Regions from separate parts of the Paenibacillus sp. FSL H8-0537 genome, predicted to be linked through region 4. Evidence: riboswitches for the same ligand, from Rfam matches in the RefSeq annotation. Region 4 holds a riboswitch; each other region holds the start of a gene.
The links. A riboswitch is a leader RNA that binds a small molecule or an ion and turns the genes downstream of it on or off. The one in region 4 is predicted to bind cobalamin.

Region 1: it holds a riboswitch for cobalamin, as region 4 does, so the genes downstream of both, metE (5-methyltetrahydropteroyltriglutamate--homocysteine S-methyltransferase) here and MHB80_RS10680 (ABC transporter substrate-binding protein) in region 4, are expected to answer to the same signal.
Region 2: it holds a riboswitch for cobalamin, as region 4 does, so the genes downstream of both, cobJ (precorrin-3B C(17)-methyltransferase) here and MHB80_RS10680 (ABC transporter substrate-binding protein) in region 4, are expected to answer to the same signal.
Region 3: it holds a riboswitch for cobalamin, as region 4 does, so the genes downstream of both, MHB80_RS08655 (ABC transporter substrate-binding protein) here and MHB80_RS10680 (ABC transporter substrate-binding protein) in region 4, are expected to answer to the same signal.

What each region holds. Positions count from the first base shown of each region.
Region 1 is NZ_CP150290.1:5,042,372-5,048,438, reverse strand. Features, by position in the region: gene MHB80_RS21270 (energy-coupling factor ABC transporter permease) at 1-478, shown strand, start outside; gene MHB80_RS21265 (energy-coupling factor ABC transporter substrate-binding protein) at 478-762, shown strand; gene cbiQ (cobalt ECF transporter T component CbiQ) at 759-1,580, shown strand; gene MHB80_RS21255 (ABC transporter ATP-binding protein) at 1,567-2,436, shown strand; cobalamin riboswitch at 2,552-2,745, shown strand; gene metE (5-methyltetrahydropteroyltriglutamate--homocysteine S-methyltransferase) at 3,016-5,304, shown strand; gene MHB80_RS21245 (hypothetical protein) at 5,353-5,484, shown strand; gene MHB80_RS21240 (response regulator transcription factor) at 5,513-6,067, opposite strand, start outside.
Region 2 is NZ_CP150290.1:3,152,190-3,158,256, reverse strand. Features, by position in the region: gene cobJ (precorrin-3B C(17)-methyltransferase) at 17-1,858, opposite strand; cobalamin riboswitch at 2,023-2,173, opposite strand; gene MHB80_RS13390 (hypothetical protein) at 2,407-2,676, opposite strand; gene MHB80_RS13385 (DUF6376 family protein) at 2,701-3,174, opposite strand; gene MHB80_RS13380 (leucine-rich repeat protein) at 3,494-6,067, opposite strand, start outside.
Region 3 is NZ_CP150290.1:2,054,487-2,060,553, reverse strand. Features, by position in the region: gene MHB80_RS08670 (ABC transporter ATP-binding protein) at 1-50, opposite strand, end outside; gene nikC (nickel transporter permease) at 52-879, opposite strand; gene nikB (nickel ABC transporter permease) at 895-1,824, opposite strand; gene MHB80_RS08655 (ABC transporter substrate-binding protein) at 1,844-3,418, opposite strand; cobalamin riboswitch at 3,700-3,969, opposite strand; gene MHB80_RS08650 (hypothetical protein) at 4,244-5,275, shown strand; gene MHB80_RS08645 (ABC transporter substrate-binding protein) at 5,348-6,067, opposite strand, start outside.
Region 4 is NZ_CP150290.1:2,550,328-2,556,394, reverse strand. Features, by position in the region: gene MHB80_RS10695 (ABC transporter ATP-binding protein) at 1-828, opposite strand, end outside; gene MHB80_RS10690 (ABC transporter permease) at 834-1,652, opposite strand; gene nikB (nickel ABC transporter permease) at 1,649-2,590, opposite strand; gene MHB80_RS10680 (ABC transporter substrate-binding protein) at 2,592-4,220, opposite strand; cobalamin riboswitch at 4,389-4,586, opposite strand; gene MHB80_RS10675 (NADH-dependent flavin oxidoreductase) at 4,716-5,834, shown strand; gene MHB80_RS10670 (helix-turn-helix transcriptional regulator) at 5,967-6,067, shown strand, end outside.

The DNA of each region.
Region 1 (6,067 bases), 2.5 Mb from region 4:
CAGCTCGCATCCGACGGGAACGGGGCTTGGAACGGTCATGTTCGGACCGCTGCCCATGAGCGTATTGGGTTCAATGGTACTGTTGTTTCAAGCGGTGCTGCTGGCGCATGGCGGGCTGACGACGCTTGGAGCGAATGCTTTTTCAATGGCGGTTGCCGGTCCCGCTGCGGGCTATGCGGTCTATCGGCTGCTGATGCGTTCAGGCAGCAAGCAAGGTCTGGCGATATTTTCCGCTGCTGCTGTTGCCGATCTGGCTACTTATATCGTCACTTCCATTCAGCTCGCAGTTGCTTTTCCGGCTGTCGAAGGCGGCATTATCGCGTCCTTTATGAAATTTGGCGGTATTTTTGCGATTACCCAAATTCCGCTCGCTGTTAGTGAAGGCTTGCTGACGGTATTGATCTGGAACTGGCTGCAATCTTTTAATACGGACGAGCTGTCTATTTTGAAGCGGAGAATGAAAGGGGAGCGCGTATAATGAGCCGCAGTGCCAAAAATATTTGGATTTTAGCCATTGTTGTTTTACTTGCCGTTGCGCCATTAATATTCATTAACGCCGAGTTCGGCGGCGCGGATGGGGCAGCGGAGGAAATGATCCAGACGATTGCGCCCCATTATGAGCCTTGGGCGTCTCCGCTGGCAGAGGTGCCGGGAGAAACAGAAAGCATGCTGTTCGCGCTGCAAGCTGCGATTGGCGCTGGCATTATCGGCTATGTGATTGGCCTATTTAAAGGGAAGTCGGAGAAAACAAAGCAGCAATGATGAAATGGATCGATACGATTTCTTATTCCAATCGGCTGCGGGATTTATCCGCCTTTTGGAAATGCGGGCTTGCAGCCCTGCTGCTGCTGCTTGCCTATCTCGCTCATCCGCTCGTGCAGCTGGCCATTTTTGGATGGCTTATGCTGTGGACGATTGGCTACGCGAAAGTACCTGCCAAGCTTTATATGGCGCTGCTTTTCTCCTCTTGCTTGCTGTTCGTTCTCAGCCTGCCTGCGCTGCTTATTGAATTCACTAGCAGCAGTAACAGCGGCAGCGCAGCAGAAAGCCTGGCAGCTGAGAAAGCAGGCTGGGTGCTCGCTTCATGGGAGCCGATCAGCTTGTATGTGCCGGAGGCATCCTTAGGTCTTGCCGGACCTATTTTCACGCGTATTCTTGCTTGCCTGGCCTGCATGTTTTTCATCACCTTGACTACCCCGTTTCCCGAGCTGCTGCAGGTGCTGAAGCGGTTGAAAATGCCGCAAATTGTACTGGAGCTCATGATCATTATGTATCGCTTCATCTTTCTGCTGCTGGATACGGCGGGGGCTATGCTGATCGCGCAGCGCGCACGGGGCGGTCAACATGGTTTTAGAGGAAAGCTTCAAGGTACGGCAGCTATTGCCGTGCGGCTCTTCGTCAAGACGATGCATCGCTATAAGGGGCTTTCGAATGGGCTGATGGCAAGAGGATTTACGAATGAGATCCGCCTTGCGCCTGCTGTAAAGCGGACGGTTCGCCTCCGATATTGGGCGGAAGCTGGGCTAGGCATAATCATTTTATTGGCAGCAGAGCTATGGCTTCGGTATGGAGGTGAATAAGCTGGCAGACAACGATCAGGCATCAACCATTATGGAAATGAACAGTGTAAGCTATGCATATCCCGGAACGGACAAGGTCGCTTTAAACGGGCTAGAGCTGCGGATTCCTGCAAGCAAGAAGGTAGCGCTGTGCGGGCATAATGGCTCGGGCAAGTCGACGCTTTTTTTGCAGCTTATTGGCATTAATCGTCCGCAATCCGGTTATGTCAGCTGGCGCGGCGAGCCGCTTTCTTACAAGCCCAGAGAGCTTGCCAGCTTGAGACGGCGCGTTGGTCTTGTTTTTCAGGACCCGGAGCATCAGCTCATCTTGAATACCGCTTATGAGGATATTTCTTATGGGCTGCGCAATGCGGGGCTTCATGAAGAGGAAATTAACAGGCGTACGGGGCGTATCATCCAGCAGCTGAACTTGCAGGAACTGGCTCATAAGCCGCTGCATCATCTTAGCCTGGGGCAAAAGAAGCGAGTCGCTCTTGCCGGCGTGCTGGCGCTGGAGCCGGAGCTGGTACTGCTTGATGAGCCGGCTGCTTATCTCGATCCGATATCGGAGCAGCGGCTGATGGCTGAGCTGGACCGCATTCATGCGAGCGGCATAACGCCGGTTATGGCAACGCATGACATGAATATGGCCTATGCTTGGGCGGACTGGATTTTTATTATGAATGAGGGCCGCTGTATATTGGAGGGTACGCCGGAGACGGTATTTCGCGAAGGCGAACGTCTCAGAAGCCTTGGACTCACGCTGCCAATGGTGCTGGAAGCTTGGGAGGCACTGCCGTCTGAGCTGCGAGGAGAACAGCCGCCGCCGCGCACGCTCGCACAATTTAAAGCGGCTGTAAAATCTTTTGTTGTATAAAAACACGAAAGTGTGTATAGTTATACATGTTGCTTGAAATAGTAGGAAAGGACATGATTTTTACATCCTCTCTCTATATTTCTCAGAATGAAAAGTATAAATAAAGATTGACCAACTAAATAGCGAGGAATAAGGTGCTCTTGCGTCACGTCTTGAGCTTAAAAGGGAAGTCCGGTGCAACACCGGCGCGGTCCCGCCACTGTAACAGCGGAGTTCTGCGCAATAAAGCCACTGGCATGATGCCGGGAAGGCGAGCGCAGCGATGATGATGCTGGAGCCAGGAGACCTGCCTTATTCTATACACTGCATTACCTACGGGAGATAGGGAGGTGTTAAAGATGGCAGCCATCGTTTGTTGAAACGAGGGGCGTCTTTACCCACATTTCTGTACAGGGTAGGACGTCCCTTTTTGTATTTAATCGTTTCTGGCTGGCAGCAAATCGGATGTATAGGGAAAGGCCGCCGCGAAGAAATTCGCTCGCAATGCCATAAGCATATATCTGAGTTTGTTGATGAAATAACAAAGAATTATAACTTCCATCCACTAGGGTGAATAATGAAAAACAGGAGGCAATAACAATGAGTCAAGTAAAAAGCAGCAGTTTGGGATATCCGCGTATCGGTGAAAACAGAGAATGGAAAAAAGCGCTGGAGGCGTTCTGGAGCGGCAAGCTTGAGGAAGCGGATTTCTTGAAACAGCTGGAGACGATTCGTCTAAACCATCTGCAATTGCAAAAACAGGCCGGAATTGATCTCATTCCGGTAAATGATTTTTCGTATTATGACCATATCCTTGATACAGCTGCTATGTTTGGCGTCGTGCCTGAGCGCTTTGGCTACACAGACGGCCCTGTATCGGTAACGACCTATTATGCCATGGCGAGAGGCAATAAAACGGCTTCGGCATCCGAGATGACGAAATGGTTCAATACGAACTATCACTACATTGTTCCTGAGCTGAAAGGCATTACGCCGGCTCTGACCGAGAACCGTCCATTGATCGCTTACCGCGAGGCAAAGGAAAAGCTGGGCATCGAGGGCAAACCAGTCATTGTTGGACCTTATACATTTCTCAAGCTTTCTAAAGGCTATGCCGCTTCTGAGCTTGCTACGGTTGCTGCCCAGTATGTGCCGCTGTATGCACAGGTGCTGCGCGAGCTGGAGCAAGAAGGCGTACAATGGGTACAAATTGACGAGCCTTCGCTCGTAACAGATGTGTCTGATGCAGATTTGGCGCTTGTGCAAAGCATTTATGCACAGCTTCATGAAGCGGCACCTAAGCTCAATTTGCTGCTGCAAACGTATTTCGAATCGGTTCAGCATTATGCTGCAATCGCGGCTTTGCCTGTACAGGGCTTAGGTTTGGATTTCACAGCTGGCGCTGAAAAGAATCTGCAGCAGCTGGAGTCAATCGGCTTCCCGCAAGGCAAGGTGCTGGGCGCAGGTATTATTGACGGCCGTAACATTTGGCGGGCAGATCTTCAGGAGCGCAAAGCGCTGCTTTCCCGTATTGCTAAAGTCGTGCCAAACGACCGCCTAATTGTAAGCTCCTCTTGCAGCCTGCTGCATGTACCTGTATCGGCCGCTCTCGAAACGGCACTGCCAGCAGAGCTTGCAGGCGCACTGGCGTATGCCAATGAGAAGCTGGAGGAAATTTCCGTTCTTGCAACTGCGCTGAATGAAGGAGATGCAGCGGTAAAAGAGGCATTTGATCGCAATGCAGCCGCTTTAGCTGCACTTGCCGCATCGCCATCCCGTGGCCGTGCAAGCGTTCATGCCGCTGTAGCGAGCATCGATGCACAGCCGTCGGAGCGCAAAGCGGTATTTGCAGAGCGCCAAGTGAGCCAGAAGGAACGCTGGCAGCTGCCATTCCTGCCGACAACGACAATCGGCAGCTTCCCGCAAACGGCGGAAGTACGCCAAGCAAGGCAGCAATGGCGTCGTGGTGATTTGGGTGAGGAGCAGTACCGCGTATTCATTAAGGAGCAGATTCAGCATTGGATCAAGCTGCAGGAAGAGATCGGCCTTGATGTGCTCGTTCATGGGGAGTTTGAGCGTACGGATATGGTTGAGTTTTTCGGAGAGAAGCTGGAAGGCTTTGCTTTCACGAAAAATGGCTGGGTGCAATCCTATGGCTCGCGCTGTGTAAAACCACCAGTCATTTACGGCGATGTGCAGTTCAGCAAGCCGATGACTGTCGAAGAAACCGTTTATGCACAGTCGCTGACTTCTAAGCCGGTAAAAGGCATGCTGACGGGTCCGATTACGATTTTGAACTGGTCGTTTGTCCGCAGCGATTTGACTCGCGAGCAGGTTGCTTACCAAATCGCGCTTGCCTTGGCAGAAGAAGTGAAGGCGCTGGAGGAAGCAGGCATTGAAATGATTCAGGTGGATGAGCCTGCCCTTCGCGAAGGCTTGCCGCTTAAACGTGAAGATTGGGAGCAGTATTTGAACTGGGCGGTGCTTTCCTTCCGCTTGTCCACTTCTGATGTTAAGGATACGACGCAAATTCACACGCATATGTGCTATTGCGAGTTCCATGACATTATTGATTCCATTCGCGCGCTCGATGCCGACGTTATCTCCATTGAAACATCCCGCAGCCACGGCGAGCTGATTCACAGCTTCGAGGAGCACACATATGAGCTGGGTATTGGCCTTGGCGTATACGATATTCATAGCCCTCGCGTGCCGGAAGTAGAGGAAATGACATCGATGATCAAACGCGCCCTGAACGTGCTTGAGCCAGAATTGTTCTGGATTAACCCGGACTGCGGACTTAAAACGCGTGGTGTAGATGAGACAGTTGCATCGCTGCGCAATATGATTCAAGCGACTGAGCAAGTACGGGAGCAGCTGGCTAAGTAATGAAGTAATTGTAATGATCAGGACGATTCGTATCGTTATTAAGAAGTTATGGATATTAAAAAAGCTCCGCTTGCGCTGATTGGCGCATGCGGAGCTTTTGCTTTATTTGAAGCGGGGATGGTCAAAGCCGAGGGAGTGGGGACACGGCAGGCAGGAAAACAGGCCAATATAGACAGGTAATGCAATTCAGCCTGCTACAGCCGCCCGCCTAAATGGTCTCTGCCGCGGGATTCATCAGGCAATAGCCAATGCCCCATACCGTCTGAATCAAGGAGGCAGATTCGGGGTGGACGCGGTTCAGCTTCTCTCTGATCCGCTTCACATGGGTATCAATCGTCCGGTAATCGCCTAGCGATTGATAGCCCCAAATTCGCCGCATTAAATCCTCACGGGAAATGGGCTGATTGATGTTGGCTGCCATAAACCTGAGCAGCTCATATTCGCGGAACGTCAGCTTTACCTTGCTGCTTCCGGCAATCACTTGCCTCGAATCATAATCGAACACGAGTCCTGGCAGCATAAGATCAGGTGTCTGCTTGCGCTGCAAGGCGCGATAAGCAAACTCCGAGGTGCGGCGAATGATCGCTTTAATGCGGTACATCAGCTCGCGCGGGCTGAATGGCTTAACGACATAATCGTCGGAGCCCGCTTGGAAGCCGTCGAGCCGGTCATCCTCTTCGCCACAGGCGGAAAGCATAATGACGGGTGTCGATTTTTTCTTCTTGAGCTCGCGGCAAAATTCAAGCCCGTCCATCCCCGGCAA
Region 2 (6,067 bases), 600 kb from region 4:
ATCTCCCTTGCTGTCGCTAGTCTCCGCACAATGCGTCTTCGATATGAAAAACAGGCAGCTCCTGATAGCGATAGCCTTCTATTTGACCCATCCGTTTGAAAAATTTATGAAAGCGCTCATTCGGATGGCCTTCCGATTTATACAGCGCAATAATGCGTTCAATCAGTGGCACGATTTCCTCGGCTGCAATGCCTTCGGCAACCGGCTGCGCCGCATGCGCATTGCGGCCGACGGTTTTGCCGCCGAGGAACAAATCAAATTTGCCACGGCGATACACGATGCCGATATCCTCGTTAACTGCGCCATAACAAGCCATGCCGCAGCCATTGAACCCGACACGCAGCTCCTTCGGCATGGCCATGCCGCCGATCTTCTCTTGCAGTTCATCGGCATAAGGCACCGATTCCGCCTTCTCCAGATTGCAAAAATCGCAAGCCTTCAGTTGCAAAACATCACCAATCGGTGCCAGACTGAGGCCATCCGCACGCAGCTTTGCCGTAACGCTGTCTGGATCAGACGTCGGGATCCGCACAAGCAGATGATGGTGCGGCGTATATTCAATCGAGCCCTTCTCGCCAACCGCCTGCGCCAGTGCCACCAGCTGTTGGGGAGTAAAGTTCTTCGTCGCTACACCCGGGCTTACGGCGAACTCCAAAACGGATTGCTGCGTAAATACAGGCAATGGGCTCGCGGCTTCCTCATATGCCCCACTAGGCTCTATACCCTTGCTGCGATCATTAAGCAGTACTGCTTCCATCGCCAAATGAAGTGGCGAGACAGCTGGCATCGCGGCTGACTCCACCCTCGATGAAGCAGCTTTATCAACCGGAGCTGGAGCTGGCTTCACGGGTGCGGCTGGAGGCGCTATGGCAACGGCTACGCCGCCGCCTTGCCCATTTTCATTTCTCGGCTGGTCTTGCATCGCCATTTGCGGCTCCTCCCGCTCCACCAAAGAGTCCGCCCTATCATATTCATCCTCAGGATAGTCTCCATCACCTGAGAGCTCCGGCATTCCTGCCGTATGAAGCGCCCACGGCTCATTCTTCTCTTGCAGACGCTGGTGAGGCTTCAAAGGCTGCGCGCCTTCGCCCAGCGTATATTTGCGCTGATAGCCACGCGGCGTAATCATCAGCCCATCATAATTAACGGTTGTGGAGTTGCCGATAACGACCGTTGTCAGCATGCCGATATCATGGTCAAGCATACGGGCAAGCGTCGTCACGACAATATCCTCACGGTCGCGGTACGCGCTTTTCACAATGCCAACCGGCGTATCTGGCGAGCGGTATTTGAGCAAAATACGCTGCGTCTCCACGATTTGCCGTGTTCTTCTGCCGCTGCGCGGGTTATAAAGCGCAATGACGAAATCCGCTTGTCCTGCCGCTTCTACTCTGCGCGCTATCAGCTCCCAAGGGGTCAAATGATCGCTTAGGCTGATCGTGCAAGCATCGTGCATAATCGGTGCGCCGAGCAGGGACGCTGTCGAGTTAATGGCGGAAATGCCGGGAATGACTTCAACCTCTACCCCGCCATTACGCTTCCAGCCCTTCTCAATCAGCACCTCATACACGAGTCCTGCCATACCGTACACGCCCGCATCGCCGCTTGATATAACGGCAACCTTCTTGCCGTTCTCCGCCTGGCGCACCGCTTCCTGCGCCCGGCTGACCTCCTCCGTCATCCCTGTCCGCACAATCGCCTGATCGCTGATTAGCTCCCGAATCAAGTCCACATACGTGTTATAGCCGATGACTATATCGCTCTCCTGAATCGCTTCACGGGCGCGTTTCGTAATATGCTCGAAGCTCCCTGGGCCGAATCCGATTATTAACAGCTTGCCGACGCCTGCTTCACTCATTGATGCCCAACTCCTTCTATGTAGCAATTTACAATTTCTATCCAACAAAAAAAGCACCTCTAACGATATGTGTTAGAAATGCTTGAAAAGACCAATGTCCTTGTTAAACGCAGACAGCGAAGGGCCATCCAATCTCTAACACCTTCCTAATATCCACGTAGGTTTACAGTGTCGTTGAAATAAGCAGGTCTCCTGGCTTTGAAGCGTCAGTCGCTTCATACAGTGGCGGGTCCGCGCCGGTCTCTCACCGACTTCCCTATTAAGTCAACTTGGGCGCCTTGCGCACCTGCTGACACTTATTCCCTTCCTATTAAATTGTAATCTTAATGATAACATTAGATTGTATGATCGACAAGTGCGTTTATGCCATCAGCCTAGACGCAAATAGAGCCAGCGCAAGCTCGGACTGCATGTCCATGCTGGCGCCAGCTCTATTTTTCAAAATATAAGAATTTATAAGTTTTGCACTTATAAATGGGCTTATATTTCACCCTCGAAACGGCAGCTTTGCCGTCAGAGGACGGCTTCAGCCATTTACGCGTAAAGGTTTATTTCTTCTCCAGTGTTTCCCAAGCCGCTTTCACGAGAGAATCAAAAAGCTCGTCATCCTCTTCCAGCTCATCCTCAACAGCTAAAAGATCCTCTTCCTTGCCTGATTCATTTAGAAAAAATAAACCGTAGCCCCACTCAGTCGCCTTGCGGCTGTGAAGGGCAATTTCGTATTGGTTCGTCTGACCCTCTACTTCAAAATGAACCTTGCCTACGAAACCAGATTCCTTGGAGTTCGTCATGCTAGCATGCAAAATATTTACTTTCATCTTTCATTCTTCCTCTCTTTACCGTTACGACACCAGCTGCTGAAGTTGATTGACTTGATTTAACAGCTCGTTGATTTTGTTAATCGTATTTGGAATTTCCGTTGCGTCAACCAATGCTTTGCCGTCTTCGATCTGCTTCAGCACCGCATCAATGCCTTCCTGCAGCTTCAAATTATAATCGACCACGGTCTGATGGACATCCTTGGCAAAATCCGGCGCTTGCAGCTCGCCAAACTGCTTGATAGATTCCTGCACAGCTACTAGCTGTTCCTTATAATCGGCGCGTGCACTTGCATCGTTTACGGCTTGCTCCGCAAGCTGCGTCGCCTGCTCGCTGAAGCTTGTCAGCGTCTGCATGTATGAAGCCGCCCCCGTCACATAGTCGGCCGAGCTCGATACGGAATTGACCGCCTGCTTGGCATCCTCGAATAACGAGCATCCTCCTAATAATAACATTCCAATGATTAAAAGTATGCTTTTTCCTGAACGAATGGTCATGTTTAATCTCTTCCTTTCCGCCTGTATGGCACAGAGCACTATTTATACGGCATAAGCGTCCAAACGGTTGCATTTCGTCTTATTAATAAGCTTGTCCATCATTTATGTGGGCTATAAGATCAAATGAGACTAAAACAGCCCGAAGATTTCGTGGATTTCATTTAAACCATTTTCTTGTCAACCGACATTTCACACCTATCTGCCAGTTACTTGTACGACAAAAAGGAGCTGCCACGAGGCAAGCTCCTTCACTATCGTTTTACAGACGATTCCATGAATGAGTATCTCGATTCATTTGGGATTGATTACTTTGCTTGATTTAATCGATAAAATGTACATATTGCAGGAACCTTTTCAGTATAACCGCTGCCTGCGCCCTCGTTACATTCTCCCTCGGGGCAAAGCGTCCGTCCACCATTCCTTTCATAATGCCGTCTTCCGATGCTCGGACTACCGCAGCTTGCGCCCATGAAGAAATGGAGTCTCGATCCGTGAAAGCATCCAGATGGCCTCCCTCTTGCCCATCGCTACCGGTTCCATGGCTGGTGAAGGTTAAGGCCCCAGCAATCACAACGGCCATTTGCTCGCGGGTAATTGGATCGTTAGGCGCAAAACGGCCGGCACCGATGCCACTAACCAGCCCGTTAGCCACTGCCGCATTTACTGCAGATGCATACCATGCGGATGCAGGGACATCCGCAAAACGATCACCGCCCTCGCTCTCCTTCACGGATAGCCCTAGCGCACGAACGAGCAAGGCTGAGAATTCCGCTCGTGTAATGGTTCCCTCTGAGTCAAAACGGTCGGCCGCCACGCCGTTCACCAGCAGCTTGGACGCCAGATGCTCCACATCCGCTTTTGCCCAGTGTCCGGTTAAATCGGCGAACGTTCGGGCTTGCACATTTACGACTGTGTACAAGCTGTTATGTGGCACGTTCAGAATCGCTTCGTTAGTGCCGTCTGGACCGGTTTCCATCTTTGCCGGAACAAAAACGACGGTTCCGTTTTCCGGGATATACTGAACAGCAACCAGGTTACGGTTTGTGTTCTCTCGGTCCAACTTAATGGTCCGGGTCGAGTAAGATCCACCAAAGTCGTACACCTCCAGCATTTGCCCGTTTGCTTCGACCATCACCTTGTAGTCAATGACGTCGGCGAAAACAGAAAAACCTTGAGAAACGCCGATCCGATCGATCTCTTGTCGAATTTGCTCGCCGGCCAGCGCCTGTATGATGTTCACGGTCAAATTCGATATTTCCGCGTCGAGACGCGCCGCCAAGCCGGTCAGATCGATCGCGCTTAACCGCAATTGGTAGCTAGAATCGTTCAACCTCACCTCGACAATTGTATTGGAATTAGCTTTGACCATATCCACGATCCAGTATGCTTGAAGCTGTGCCTGTACCGCTTGCTCCCGATTGCCGATTGTAATTCTGACAATCGGTTCCATCGCATTTTTCAGGAGTTCCAACACTTGCTCCCTCGTCCGTTCGGGGAGGATGACTTGCTCGATCACCGTGCCGTCCGAACGCTTGACTTGTTTGATGTCGGATGGATCGACGAGAATTGTAATCCCGCCATTCGAATCTAACTTCACAGTCGTCCCCGATGTGACCGGTCGATTGCCGTTATCCGACGAAGACGAGGTTGAGATCCCAGTAACAGTGATGGTTTTCACTGCTTCATTGCCTGCTTCGTCTAGGGCATAAACGGTATAGTCGCCGTTGGCAGTAGTGGTGAATTGAGGTGTGGCCAAAATATCGGTTCCTTTCGTTCCGCCGGCAAAATCAACCCCACTAAGACTTCCAGGCAGCCAACGGAGCTGCGTCAGCGCATTTCCCGCAGCTCCGCCGTACACGCTTGCAATCACACTGATCGCTTTACGTTCCGATCCGTTAGGTGCAACCGTCAGGGTAACTTCGGGCGGTATCGCCACGATACGTATTCCGTTCGCGTCCGGGGCTACGTAAGTTAGCGAAGCCGGGCGTCCGCTGGAGGTGCGAACGATACTTGCACCGTCCGGGAGTTCCAATGATGCAGCAACTTTAATTCCGTCAACATCCGCGAGCCCAGCAGGAACTTCGAATTCGAAAGTAAGTTTTGTCACTGCCTCGCCTCGCGCTCCCATATATGGGGCATATACCGTCTGAGTGGCGGAATTGTCTCCAACCATGATCGGAACGACCGGTGTTCCGATCACGGTTACTTCATATCCATAAAATACCGTAAAGCGAAGCGTGTCGCTCGTTCCGTACAAATCATTGGCCGATGCGGTTAGCACCATCCCCACCCAAGCGGCTTCAAATACCGCCATAGCGTCGTTCAAACTGACAGTAGCTTCATCCAAACGAGTCTGAGATTGATTTTCCGCATCGTCGGCAATAGCCTGCGCTGCATCTATCACGGTCTGCAAGGCAGCGCGGTCTCCTGCCGAAGTCTGCCCTACATCCGTTCCTTCTGGATGATCCGTCAACGCCTGCTGCGCCGCTGTGATCGCCGACCCCAGCGCCGTTGGAATGCCCGCTTGTATAACAGCAGCATTAAAGACTTGAACCGCCGAATTTAACTGGTTAACTGCCGTATCCAGTTGAGCCTGCGTGTAATTACCCGCGTTATCAAGAATCTGCTGTGCCGCATCCACCGCAGTTTCCAGAACGGTGCGCGTTCCTGCCGAAGTCTGCCCTACATCCGTTCCTTGCGGATGATCTGTCAACGCCTGCTGCGCCGCCGTGATCGCCGCCCCCAACGCCGTTGGAATGCCCGCTTGTATAACAGCAGCATTAAAGGCTTGAACCGCTGATTTTAACTGGTTAACCGCAGTATCCAGTTGAGCCTGCGTGTAATTGCCCGCGTTATCAAGAACCTGCTGTGCCGCATCCATCGCAGTTTCAAG
Region 3 (6,067 bases), 500 kb from region 4:
GCATCGTTAAGGCCCACGCTATTGATAATGTTCGTGCTGCTTTCCGCCATCTTACACCTCTTTCGGAACGTAAGCGTTCTGCTCTTTAAATCGGTCGCCAATTAATTGGCATGATAACACGAAGCTCACGATCGCAAGCCCCGGAAAAATCATGACATGCGGCGCCAGCTGAAAATAACGTGTAGCATCATGCAGCATGACGCCCCATTCAGGAGTCGGCGGCTGCACGCCTAGGCCAAGGAAAGATAGACCGGCGATGAGCAGCACGATTTTGCCAATGTCCAGCGTACTAAATACAGCAATTGGCGCTGCAATCTGCGGCAAAATATAACGGCGCATAATTCGCAAATGCGAATTACCCGACATGCGCGCTGTAATTAAGTAATCCTCCTTGCTCACCTTAAGCACAAGCCCGCGGATAAGCCGGACATAATTGGCCCACCTCACGATAACAATCGCAAGGATCATATTCGTAAACCCGGGTCCGAGAATGCCCACAATCGCAATCGTCAGCACAAAATCGGGAAAAGCGAGCGTGCCGTCCATCAGCCGCATGAAAAAATGATCGGTGCGTCCGCCAAAATAGCCGGTCAACAGCCCGATCGGCAAGCTAATGCATAAGCTCAATCCCAAAATAACAAAAGCAATCGAAACAGTCGTCCGAATGCCGTATAAAATACGAGATAAAATGCAGCGCCCCAAATGATCGGTGCCGAAAGGGTATTCGCCGCTCGGCGACAGAAGCCGATTGGATAAATTGACCTGCAGCGGGTTATGAGGCGCGAGCCATGGGGCAAGCAAGCCCAGCAGTACGATGACTGCAAATAGGCCGATGCCAAGCAGCAGGCTTGTATTCTTTTTCTGAAAAAGGGTCTGCATAAAAAAGGGTACCTCCTAGCTTGCCCGCAGCCGCGGGTCCAAGCGCACATAAAAAACTTCCACCGCTAAATGGATCGCGACAAACAAGAAGGAAGTGAATACCACATAACCTTGAATGACCGGATAATCCCGCGCCGTTATCGCTTCAATAATATATTTGCCTACGCCGGGCCAAGAGAAGATCGTCTCAACGATCACATTCCCCCCCAGCATAAAAGCAAAGCTTGTCCCCAGCATCGATAAAATCGGCAAAAATGCATGCTTAAACACTTGGAAGATTAAAATCCTCCCCTTGGACAAGCCTCGCGCACGCGATGCCTTGACGAAGTTCTGGCTGTTCATCTCGAGCATATTCGTCCGCAAAACCCGGGCATATACCGCACCAAGTCCGAGCCCAAGCGTAACCGCCGGCATTAAGAGGTGAGCAAGGCCGCCGCGTCCCATGGAAGGCAGCCAGCCAAGACGGACCGAGAAAAAATAAATCAATAAAAAACCGAGCCAAAAGGAGGGGATCGAGGCGCCAAGCAGCGCCATCAATCGGCCCATCCGGTCAAGCAGCCCTGTTGAAAAGATTGCGGTGGCGAGGCCGATGAGGCAGGTTGCCAGCAGCATGACAAATGCACCAGCCGAGGCCAGCTCCAGTGTGGCGGGCAGCCTTTTAAGCAATTCGCCGGCAACTGGCTCCTTGGACATATAAGATGTCCCCCACTGCCATGTAAATACATCGCCAAGCCAGCGTATATATTGGCTCCATAAGGAGTCTGTCAGCCCCATTTCCTCCCGCAGTGCGTCAATCGCCTCCTGAGAAGCCGGGATATTGTGCGTGGTCAGCAAAATTCTCGCCGGATCGCCCGGAGATACCCTCATTAAAATGAAGGTCAGCGTCGCTACGCAAAAAATGACAAGCAGCATTTGCATGGCGCGTTCGAGCCAAAAACGAAGCATACTTAGGTACACCCTTTACTTAGGTGATATCAACTTCAGCTGTCACATAATAATATTCGATCGGATGCGGAATAAAGCCCGTTACCCCTTTTTTCACGCCAAATACATTGTCGGGGTGTACGATAAACGACTGCGGCAAATCTTCATTAATAATGTCCTGAGCTTCTATCGCAAGCGCATTGCGTGCTTCTGTAGCAGACGTTTCGTTCAGCTTGTTAATAACCGTCTCAAGCGGCTTCGATACATAATGGCTGACATTCGATTCGCTAGCTGATTGATAGAAAATGTTCAAGAAATATTGCGGATCGCCTGTATGTGCTGTCAGCATGCTGTACATAGCAAGATCCCAATCGGACTTCGCAAGCTCAGCATCAATATTTTCAACCTTGCGAATTTTCACGGTAATGCCTTCATTAAGCAGTTGGTTCTGAATAACCTCTGCCATTACGGACAGCTCTGGGCGGTGCGGGAACGTAAGGAGCGTCGCCTCGAATGGCTTGCCTTCCTTCTCCCACATGCCTGCAGCATTTTTCTGCCAGCCGCCAGCGCTCAGCAATTGCTCCGTCGTTTCCCCTGCTGCTTGCTCCGCTACTTTGCCAAATGGCAAAATTTCCGGGAACGGGCTTTTCGCTTTCGTGCCATAGCCACGCATAACCGATTCAATAATCGCCTCGCGCGGAATGGCTTGATCTACAACCTCGCGGTTCGCCTTTTCTTTAAACAAAGCAGAATTCATATTAAATAATACCATATGTGTACGAACCGATGGTGCAGACAGCACTTCCAGCTTACTGTCCTTCTCTACCAGCTCAATGCTGTCAATCGGAATGTCCGTTGCAACATCTACTTCGCCAGCTTGCAGCGCCATCAGTCGGGTATTGCCATCGGTTACAAACTTCATTGTCACTTCCTTAAGCTTCGCCGGTTGTCCCCAATACCCATCATAACGCTCAACAACAAGCGATACGTCTTTCGTAAACTGCTTGATTTTGAAAGCTCCCGTCATGGCCGGGTAGCTGCCCGCTTCCTTTATGCTGTCGACATCAAGAATAATCGTGCTTGGATCAGCCAAGCTGGAAATAATAGCCGAGTTCGGCTGTGTTGTTATAATTTTCAGCTCATCCGGTGCAACCACTTCAATATCTTTCACCAGCAGCAAATCCTTCGCCAAATGGCTATTTTCAATGGAACGAAGCAGTGAAGCTTTCACGCTTTCTGCATCCATCTTTTTGCCGTCGTGGAACGTTACGTTGTTCTCCAGCTTGAGCGTCCACGTGTTAGCATCCTCCTGCTTCCACTCCTTCGCAAGCCAAGCAGCCGGCTGCAGCTGCTCATTCAATTTAATAAGCGTTTCCCCTGCGCCAGAGCGCATAACGTCCCAGCTGTCATCGCCATGCGGGTCAACGCCTGCTGGGTTCCAGGTGTACGCCATTGTCAGTGTTTTATTTGCGGCAGAAGCATTGTTTTCCCCGGCAGCATTGGTGCCCTTCCCTGTGTTTGAGTCAGCATTCGTGCTGCATCCTGCAAGCACCAGCATCAAGCAAACGATCATCATTCCAAGTGAAAAGCTAAATGGCTTCTTCGTGTTGTTCATTTTTCTTTTGTCTCCCCTTTAAGTAAGCGTAAACGGCCGAAAGCCGTCCTGTGGCGGCAAAGCTACCGTTTCGCGTAGAAATATAGAGAAAGGATAGAAAAATCATATCCTTTCCTATATTTAAAAAAAGCATCCCCGACCCTTAAGAAAGCAGTCAGAAATGCTTTTATGATAAATAACTAAACCTTATCTGCGTCTGCTCGTCATGGAGCAGCAAATAATCGTTAGACATTTTGCAATAAATGGGCATAACCAACCACCTCCCTAAGCACCGTAGGTCAAACAGTGATGTTAAAACAGGCAGGTCTCCTGACTTGGGGCCTCCCTCTCTTCCCTTCCCGGCTAGCGCGAGCCTCTGCAATTCGTCCTGCGACGAAAAGAAGCTCATCAGCCAGTGGTTCATTTGTGAGGGGAGCGCAGCTTAATTAATGATTAGCTGCTGCCCTATACAGTGGCGGGTCCGTGTCGGCCTTTAACCGAACTTCCCTTTTAAGCGAACTAAGGCGTATATGTCCTTGCCTTCGTACCGCACCTATTTTCATTCAATTATGAAGTTTTGCAGGCTAATCAGCCTGTCTTGTCCGTAATCCACTCTTAATCTTAGGGAGGAAGTGCTGATCTGTCAACATTTTGATTTAAGTAAGCTATAGCTCCATCATAATGCACACGCCCCAGTGCCTTAAACAAGCTAAATGAAAGTATTTTCAATATAAAACTTTCATATTTTTTCCAGTAATGATATATTGAAAATACTTCACGCATGATGAGCTTATTTATTAAATTAGTCCAATAGGTACTCTATCAATTAGAAAAGGAATGATCACATTGTCGGTGAAAATCCTTCCAGTCGAAGTAAAGCAAATTATTGATTCCTATTGGTTTTACAGTGATTTTTATTCGATTATATCTCGCGTAGATTCGAAAAAAATGTGGTTTATGAATAATTATATTAATTTATTCGATATTCCAGATCCAAACCAATTATATACCTTTTTCTACAATGGTTATTATAGAGATAAAATGGTTGAGTTTTATGACTGCCCTTTTATTGATTTTCAGCGGATAGCGATAGACAGGCGAAGCTCGACTATTTTGAATAATGACCTGCTTGATTTTATTAAAGCATCGATTGACGGCGGCTATTATGTGATCGTTATGATCGACCGTTTTTATATAAAAGAATATGAAATTACTGCGAAGTCTCCACATGAAGTCATGATAAATGGGTATGATGATGCCAATAAAAAGCTGTATTTCTGCGACAATAATGCCAATGGAAAATACACAACGAATATCACCTGTGATTACGAGGCTTTTAGCAGAGCGTTTCATTTATTGGAAATTGAAGCCCATGATTTTAAACAGCATCTTTATTTATTGAAGCCTCTCGAAAATAACGACTATGCTTTTTCTCTAAAATACGTAAAAAATACGATGAAAGCCTATCTCTTGTCCAGGTCACATACAGATGAATATTACAACGAGGCTTTAGGCACACCTGGGCTAACCTTTGGCATTAATGTATACGACAAGGCCTCCGACTATTTAAAATATTTGGCTCAAGAGGAGGTAGTATTTGATATTAGATCGTTTCACCTGCTTTACGACCATAAGAAATGTATGACTATGCGATTAGACTACATGATTAATAACAAGCATTTGATTGATGATAATCAAATTTTGAACAGATGGAGAAAGCTCGAGGCGGATGTGCATGCTCTAAGAAATTTCATTTTAAAATATTTGTTTACTCGAAGCTCGGATGCTTTGTACAAGCAAATGGAGCAATTGCATAAATTAAAGGAGACGGAAATGGTTTTGCTTCAAGAGGTTGTGGACCAGTTGAAGGATGGCTAGAAGACCGTTTATGGTGACTGCATGGCTTCTATTAGACGTTTTAGGCTAAGTGAATGATGAGCATGGACGAGTTTACTTTTTCCCACCAGAAGCTAGCAAGTCAGCCACTTCTTTCATCGTTTCTCTAATTGTAATACTGTCTGCCAGATAATATTTGTCTTGGTCGAGTAGATATACATTTCCATTCTTGACTGCCGGCAATCCTTGCCATAAGCCTGATTTCAGAAGCTCATTGTAGTCTTCCTCATCCTCTACAATGAGCAGCAGATGATCCCCAACATACTCTGGAAGCAGCTCCTGCGAGACGACAACCGCATTTTTCCAACGATCCTTATTCATTTCTGCCTGAACCTTATCGACTGCTTTGGCTTGCAAGGCTGTCCTCACGACATACCCGCCAAAGTTTGTACTCAAATAAATTCGCAGTCCGCCTTCCTCGATAAGGAGAATAGAAACCGATTCATCTCCGATGGACTGTTTCACCTTCGCTCGCAAAACATCCCTCTCTGCCTCGTAATCTTTGATCCAACCACTCGCTAACGACTTCTTACCCAATACATCCGCAACTTTAGGAAAAACATCATAAATCGGATCGCTGAACTTGATGTACACAATCGGAGATACTTTTTCTAATTTATCCATAATATCTGGATAGATTTCTGGATAGACAGAACTGAAAATCATTAAATCCGGCGAAAGCTCTACTATTTTCTCAACATTTGGCGGATCACCGATAGAATCAACGCCTGCCAGTGATGGTTTTATGAACGAGTTAAGAAAATCATTATCGCA
Region 4 (6,067 bases):
CAAGCTCGGCGCTGTTCCAGCTATCGGAATCATCCCTCTGCTGGGCATAGATGCGATTAAACCGCGCGTGTAAGGATGCATCGGCTGTGCAAATAGCTTCTTCGCTGGCCCCTGCTCAATGATTTGACCGGCATACATGACGCCCACTTCATCGCAAAGCACCCGCGCTACATCCAGATCATGCGTGATGAGCAGCAGCGCCGCGCCTGTGCGCCGTGCCATATTTGCCAGCATTTCCGTCACCTGGACGCGGATTAGAGCATCGAGCCCTTTCGTCGGCTCATCGGCAATAAGCAATGACGGGCTTCCGGCAAGTCCCATTGCCGCCAGCACACGCTGCTTCATTCCGCCGCTTAGCTGAAAGGGGTAGCGCCGCAGCTGCTGCTCCGCATCCGGCATATTCATCGCATGCAGCAGACCAGCCGCCTCAGCGTTGACCTGCTTGTTCCCCGCTCTCCCGCCATAAGTGCGATTCGCCTCGCGAAGCTGGCTGCCAAGCGTCAGAACTGGATTGAGAGAGCTTGCAGGATTTTGCGGAATGAGGGCGATTTCCCTTCCCCGTATTTGCCTCATTTCTTTTGGGCTCAGCTGCAGCAAATCTCGGCCTTTATACAGGATGCTTCCACTGACGGAAGCATGTGCGGGAAGCAGCCTCACCAGCGACAGACCTAGCACAGACTTGCCGCTGCCCGTCTCGCCAATCAGTCCAAAAATGCGCCCCCGCTTCAGCTCAAGCGTTGCCCCTTCAACCGCCTGCACAAGCCCTTCCCTTGTCTGAAAGGAAGCATTTAGCTGCTTGATTACCATAAGCGTATCGGTCAACATCATTCCTCCTACAGCAGTGAATGCTCTTTCTCCGTCCGTGTATCCAGCTTATCGCGAAGACCATCACCCAGCCAATTGATGCATAGGGATACAGCGGCTATACAGAGTCCAGGTGCGAACATTAGATGTGGATAACTGCGAAAATATGGCCGGGCATCGTTCACCATCACTCCCCAATCTGCCGCTGGCGGCTGCAAGCCTAGACCGAGAAAGCTAAGCGAGGCGATAGATAGAATCACTCGCCCAATCCGAATCGTGAACAATACAATAAGCGGCCCCAATAAATTCGGAAGCATATGCTTGCTGATTATGTACGCATGGCCCGCCCCTAAAGCACGGATGCCTTCCACGTAGCTTTCTTCGCGTATTTTCATAACCTCGCCGCGCACGACCCGGGAAAAATCTGCCCATGAGGTGAAGAGAAGCGCGATAAACAGGCTTTTTACACCGGGACCGAGCGTACCTGCAATAGCCAGCATAAGCGCGAGACCCGGCAGTCCTTGAAAAATGCTAACCACAATTTGTATGGCTTCATCGATCCAACCGCCAGCATAACCGCTTATCGTTCCGAGCAGCAGGCCGACTAGCATTGTAGCGAGCGTAACAGCTACCGCCAGCAAGATCGACACCCTTCCGCCATATAAAATGCGGCTCAGCACATCCCGCCCCAGCGTGTCTGTTCCTAGCCAATGTGCAGCGGATAACGGTGTAAGCCTTTCCGCCATATTAATCTGATTCGGGTCATAGGGAGCAAGCAGCGGTGCCAGCAAGCTGGTAAGCAGAAAGAAGGCAAGCACGCCTGCAGCCAACCTATAGGATATCTTCATCGAAGCTTCCCTCCCAGCCTGATTTGCGGATGAGCAAGCCCATAGCATAAATCCGTTGCCAAATTGAACAGGACGTAAATGAGACCGGTAAATACGACATAGCCCTGAATGACCGGATAATCTCTGCGAAAAATACCGTCCATTGCAAAGCGTCCAATGCCTGGCACCGCGAAAATAACTTCCACGATGACGGAGCCGCCAACAATCGCTCCAAAATAGCTGCCGATGACCGTGAGCAGCGGAATACAAGCATTGCGCAGTGCATGCCGAAGCACAATGAAGCTCTCACGCAGCCCCTTAGCCCGGGCCGTCAGCATATAATCTTTATTCAGCTCCTCCAGCAGCGCCGCACGCGTTAGCCGCATCAATATGGCGCCTGTACCGGAAGCAAGCACCGCGGCTGGCATAAGCAGATGCTTCCATGTCCCATAGCCGCTGGTTGGGAGCAACTGCAGCTTCTCCGACCATAAGGCAATGAGCATGATCGCCAGCCAAAATCCGGGAATGGAAACCAAAATCAGCGCAAGCGCCCTGCCGATATGATCGAACAGCCGATTGCGCCGAATCGCCATGAGCATGCCGCATGGCACGCCAAGCAGAATGGCGAACAATACAGCTAACAAAGATAGGCTTAAGGTTGCAGGAAGGCGGCGCAGCAGCTCGCCGCTAACCGATTCCTTCGTCATATATGACGTTCCCAAATCACCTTGTACCGCCTTTGATAACCAATGTCCATATTGAACGAGCAGCGGATCATTCAGCCCCATCTCTTCGCGTTTCAAAGCAATTTGCTCTTCGGTCGGCTGGCTGAAGCCGTTCATGCTGAGCAGCTCGACAGCCGGATCACCCGGAGAGGCGACGCTTAATGCAAAGGCTATAAACGTAATGCCAATCAGGACGGGAACAGCCGCCGCCAACCTCCGAATGAAATAGGCCATCTTATTGTACCCGCTCCAGTTGCGGCAGCGTTGTACCATACACAAGTGCCCCGTATCCGGTAATTTCTTTGCTGAACGCAATTAAGCTCGCATCATTAAACAGCGGAATCGTCGGCAATTCCTCAGCTGCGATATCCTGCAGCTCGTTATAAATGGCAGCGCGATCATCCATATTCAGCGTCGTCTTCACCTGATTCAACAGCTCATCCACACGGGCATTGCTGTAACCGAGCGTATAGCTTTTATTGCTTGAGCCTTCGCTAGCCATATAATTGTTCAAAATCGAATAAGGATCGCCGTTCGGCAGCCCCTGAATGGCCATAGCCAAATCGAAGTTTCCTTGTGCCTGTGCTTCCTTGTAAGCTGCTCCATCCAATATTTGAATCGTAACGTCCAGCTGCAATTGTTGAAGCACAGCCTGAAGCAGCTCGGCCTGCGCTTTATACGGATAACGGTCAAGCCCATAAGTTGGCACAATTAGCGTAACCGCCTGCCTGTTATCGCCAAGCACCTCATGCGACAGAGCGATTGCCTTTTCCGAATCATGAACGGCAGGGATGTCCTTGTAAAACGGCGAGGTCGAATTTAGAATGTTGGCTGTAGCGGTTGGATAACCCAAAAACAGCTCCTTCACCAGCTGCTCGCGGTCAATAATCAGACTCAGCGCCTGACGCATCTTCAAATCATTAAATGGCGCTTTGGCACCGTTCGGATGCAGGTAGTGGGAAATCGTCGATTTTGCCGTCGATACAGCAAAGCGGTCATCCTTCAGCAGCTCCTCGGCAAGGGCAGGAGGAATAGCTCCCAAATCCATGACGCCCAAAATCTCCCCAGATTTAAGGGCAGCCAGCCTTGTATCAGGGTCCGGTATGACGCGGACGCGGATTTTTTGAGCTTTTGCTTTTTCGCCATAATAGCCGTCGTAAGCTTCTAGCAAAGAATATTGATCCTTCTCATGCTGCACAAGCTTGAAAGGACCTGTTCCTTGCGGCAGGCCGTTGAAATCGCCGTTGTCGTCAAAATTATTCGGGCTGTACATCGGACTTGAGAAGTTGATCATTGAATACAGCAGCGTCGGCTGCGGATTTTCGAAAACAAGCTTAATCGTGCTTTCATCAACCTTCACGACTTCCTGAAGGCTAGGGTATGAATGATTAATGTCCAGCGTATAGAACGGCGAACTCTTCGGGCTCACCTGCTTGTAACGGGCAAAATTTGCAAGCGCCGCGTCCGCGTTGAATGGCGCGCCATCGTGGAACGTCACGCCTTTGCGCAGCATGAAGGTCCATTCCTTGCCATCAGCGGACATTTCCCACGATTCCGCCAGCTTTGGAGCAGGCTTGCCATCCTCAGAAGCAGCAATTAGCGGCTCCCATACGTATAGAATAGTGCTCGTGTAATAAGCATCTTGTGGTCCTGGTGCTAAATCCCGCGGCGCAGCCAGCACGATTTCTTCAGAAGCAGCATCCGCAGCGGCGGAAGGAGCAGCAGACTGCTGCGACAGCCCATTATTGCTGATGGGTTCATTTGAGCCGTTGGCACCACTGCAGCCCATCAGCGCCAGCAGCAAGCAGAGGCTGAATAAAACACCCATTCTTTTTTTATTTCTTGCCGTTTGTGTACGTTTCATCTTTTCTATTTCCTCTCCCTCTAGCAAAATCATCTTCCTGTAAAAATCCGCAAAAAAAAAGACAGCTCTGCCTCCAGTCATAGGAAGGATAGAGCTGCCTGTTATTGTTATTTTCCATCATAGCAAATAAGCATGCGCGCTAACACTTCCCTATTCTCCGTAGGTTACAGCAGTGTTGTCAGAACAGGCAGGTCTCCTGGCTACCGGAAATAATGCTGCTAGCTGCCTTCCCATTCTCGCTAAGCGAGATCAGTGGCCTTGTAGCTTCAGCTAATCCGTAACAGTGGCGGGACCGCGTCGGTTTTGCACCGAACTTCCCTTTTAAGCTCCAGCCGCAGCTGTCGCACCTTATTCCCACAATTTTTCAGTTGTTTGCAAATCTGGTTGATTATATACCAGCCCTTTCATTTAAGCAACCTTTCCCTCCGCTTTCCTTTGTTTATTTTCTGATATAAAATAAAGTAGATAGCATTTCGTAACTGGAGGGAACGACTGATGAAACCACAATTTCAGCCTTTATTTGAACCATTCACTTTCACGAATGGCATGTCTGTACATAATCGTATTGTAATGGCGCCAATGACAACCTGCTCGTCCAATCCGGACGGTACAGTGCCTGATGAGGAGCTCGCCTACTACAGCCGTCGCAGTGCGGGGCCCGGCATCGTCGTTACAGCTTGCGTCTACGTAAGCCGCAACGGCAAAGGCTTCCCGGGCGAATTTGGCGCGGATACCGACGAAATGATCCCAAGCCTCAAGCGTCTGGCCGATGCGATTAAAAGCCGCGGCGCGAAGGCGATTTTGCAAATTTTTCATGGCGGAAGATCCTGCTTCCCTGGCCTAGTGCCGAATGATGATTTGGTGAGCGCCAGCAGCATTGCCCAGCAAGAAGGCGGTATTGTACCACGCGAGCTAACCGAGGAGGAAATCAAAGCGATTATCGCCGACTTTGGCGAAGCGACCCGCCGTGCAATTGAGGCTGGTTTTGACGGCGTAGAAATTCACGGTGCCAACGGCTATCTGCTGCAGCAATTTTATTCCCCGGCTTCCAATGTACGTACCGACGATTGGGGCGGCTCGGTCCATAAACGGATGGCTTTCCCGCTCTACGTCGTTGAAGCCGTTCAGAAAGCCGCAGCTATGGCGCCACAGCCATTTCTGGTGGGCTATCGCTTCTCGCCGGAGGAGCCTGAAGAAGAAGGCTTGACGATGGAGCATTCGTACCATCTGGTTAACGCTCTAATCGAGCAGAAGCTGGATTATTTGCATGTGTCGCTTAATGATTTCTGGTCGAAGCCGCGCAGAGGCGAACAGGATTCACAAAGCCGCATGGCCTGGTTCGTCGAAAAATACAGCGAGCACATTCCATTCATCGGAGTTGGCGGCATCACAACTGCCGAAGAGGCTCTGCAAGCGAAAAACTCCGGCGTGCCGTTCATCGCCCTAGGCCGCGAGCTCATTATCGACCCGGATTGGACGGAGAAAATCAAGCAAGGCAACGAGCAGGATATTGTGACTACGCTGTCCAAGCAGGATCAAGAGCGTCTTGTCATCCCGAATGGCTTGTGGGGAGCCATTACGCATGCGCCAGGCTGGTTTCCGATAACGGAATAATTGCAAAGTCCACCCTATCGATCACAAATAGGCACAAGGTGAAACGGCTGTCGCCGTCCTTTGGCGGCGCGGCGCGTTTCGACCCGAGACTAACAATTTGACATTTCTATAAAAGTAGATATACTAATCCTCATGGATACTTTATCAATACTTAAAGCTGTGTCTAACGAGAAACGGTACCATATTTTAAAATGGCTGAAAACACCTGAGGAGCATTTCGGGCCTCAATGCCA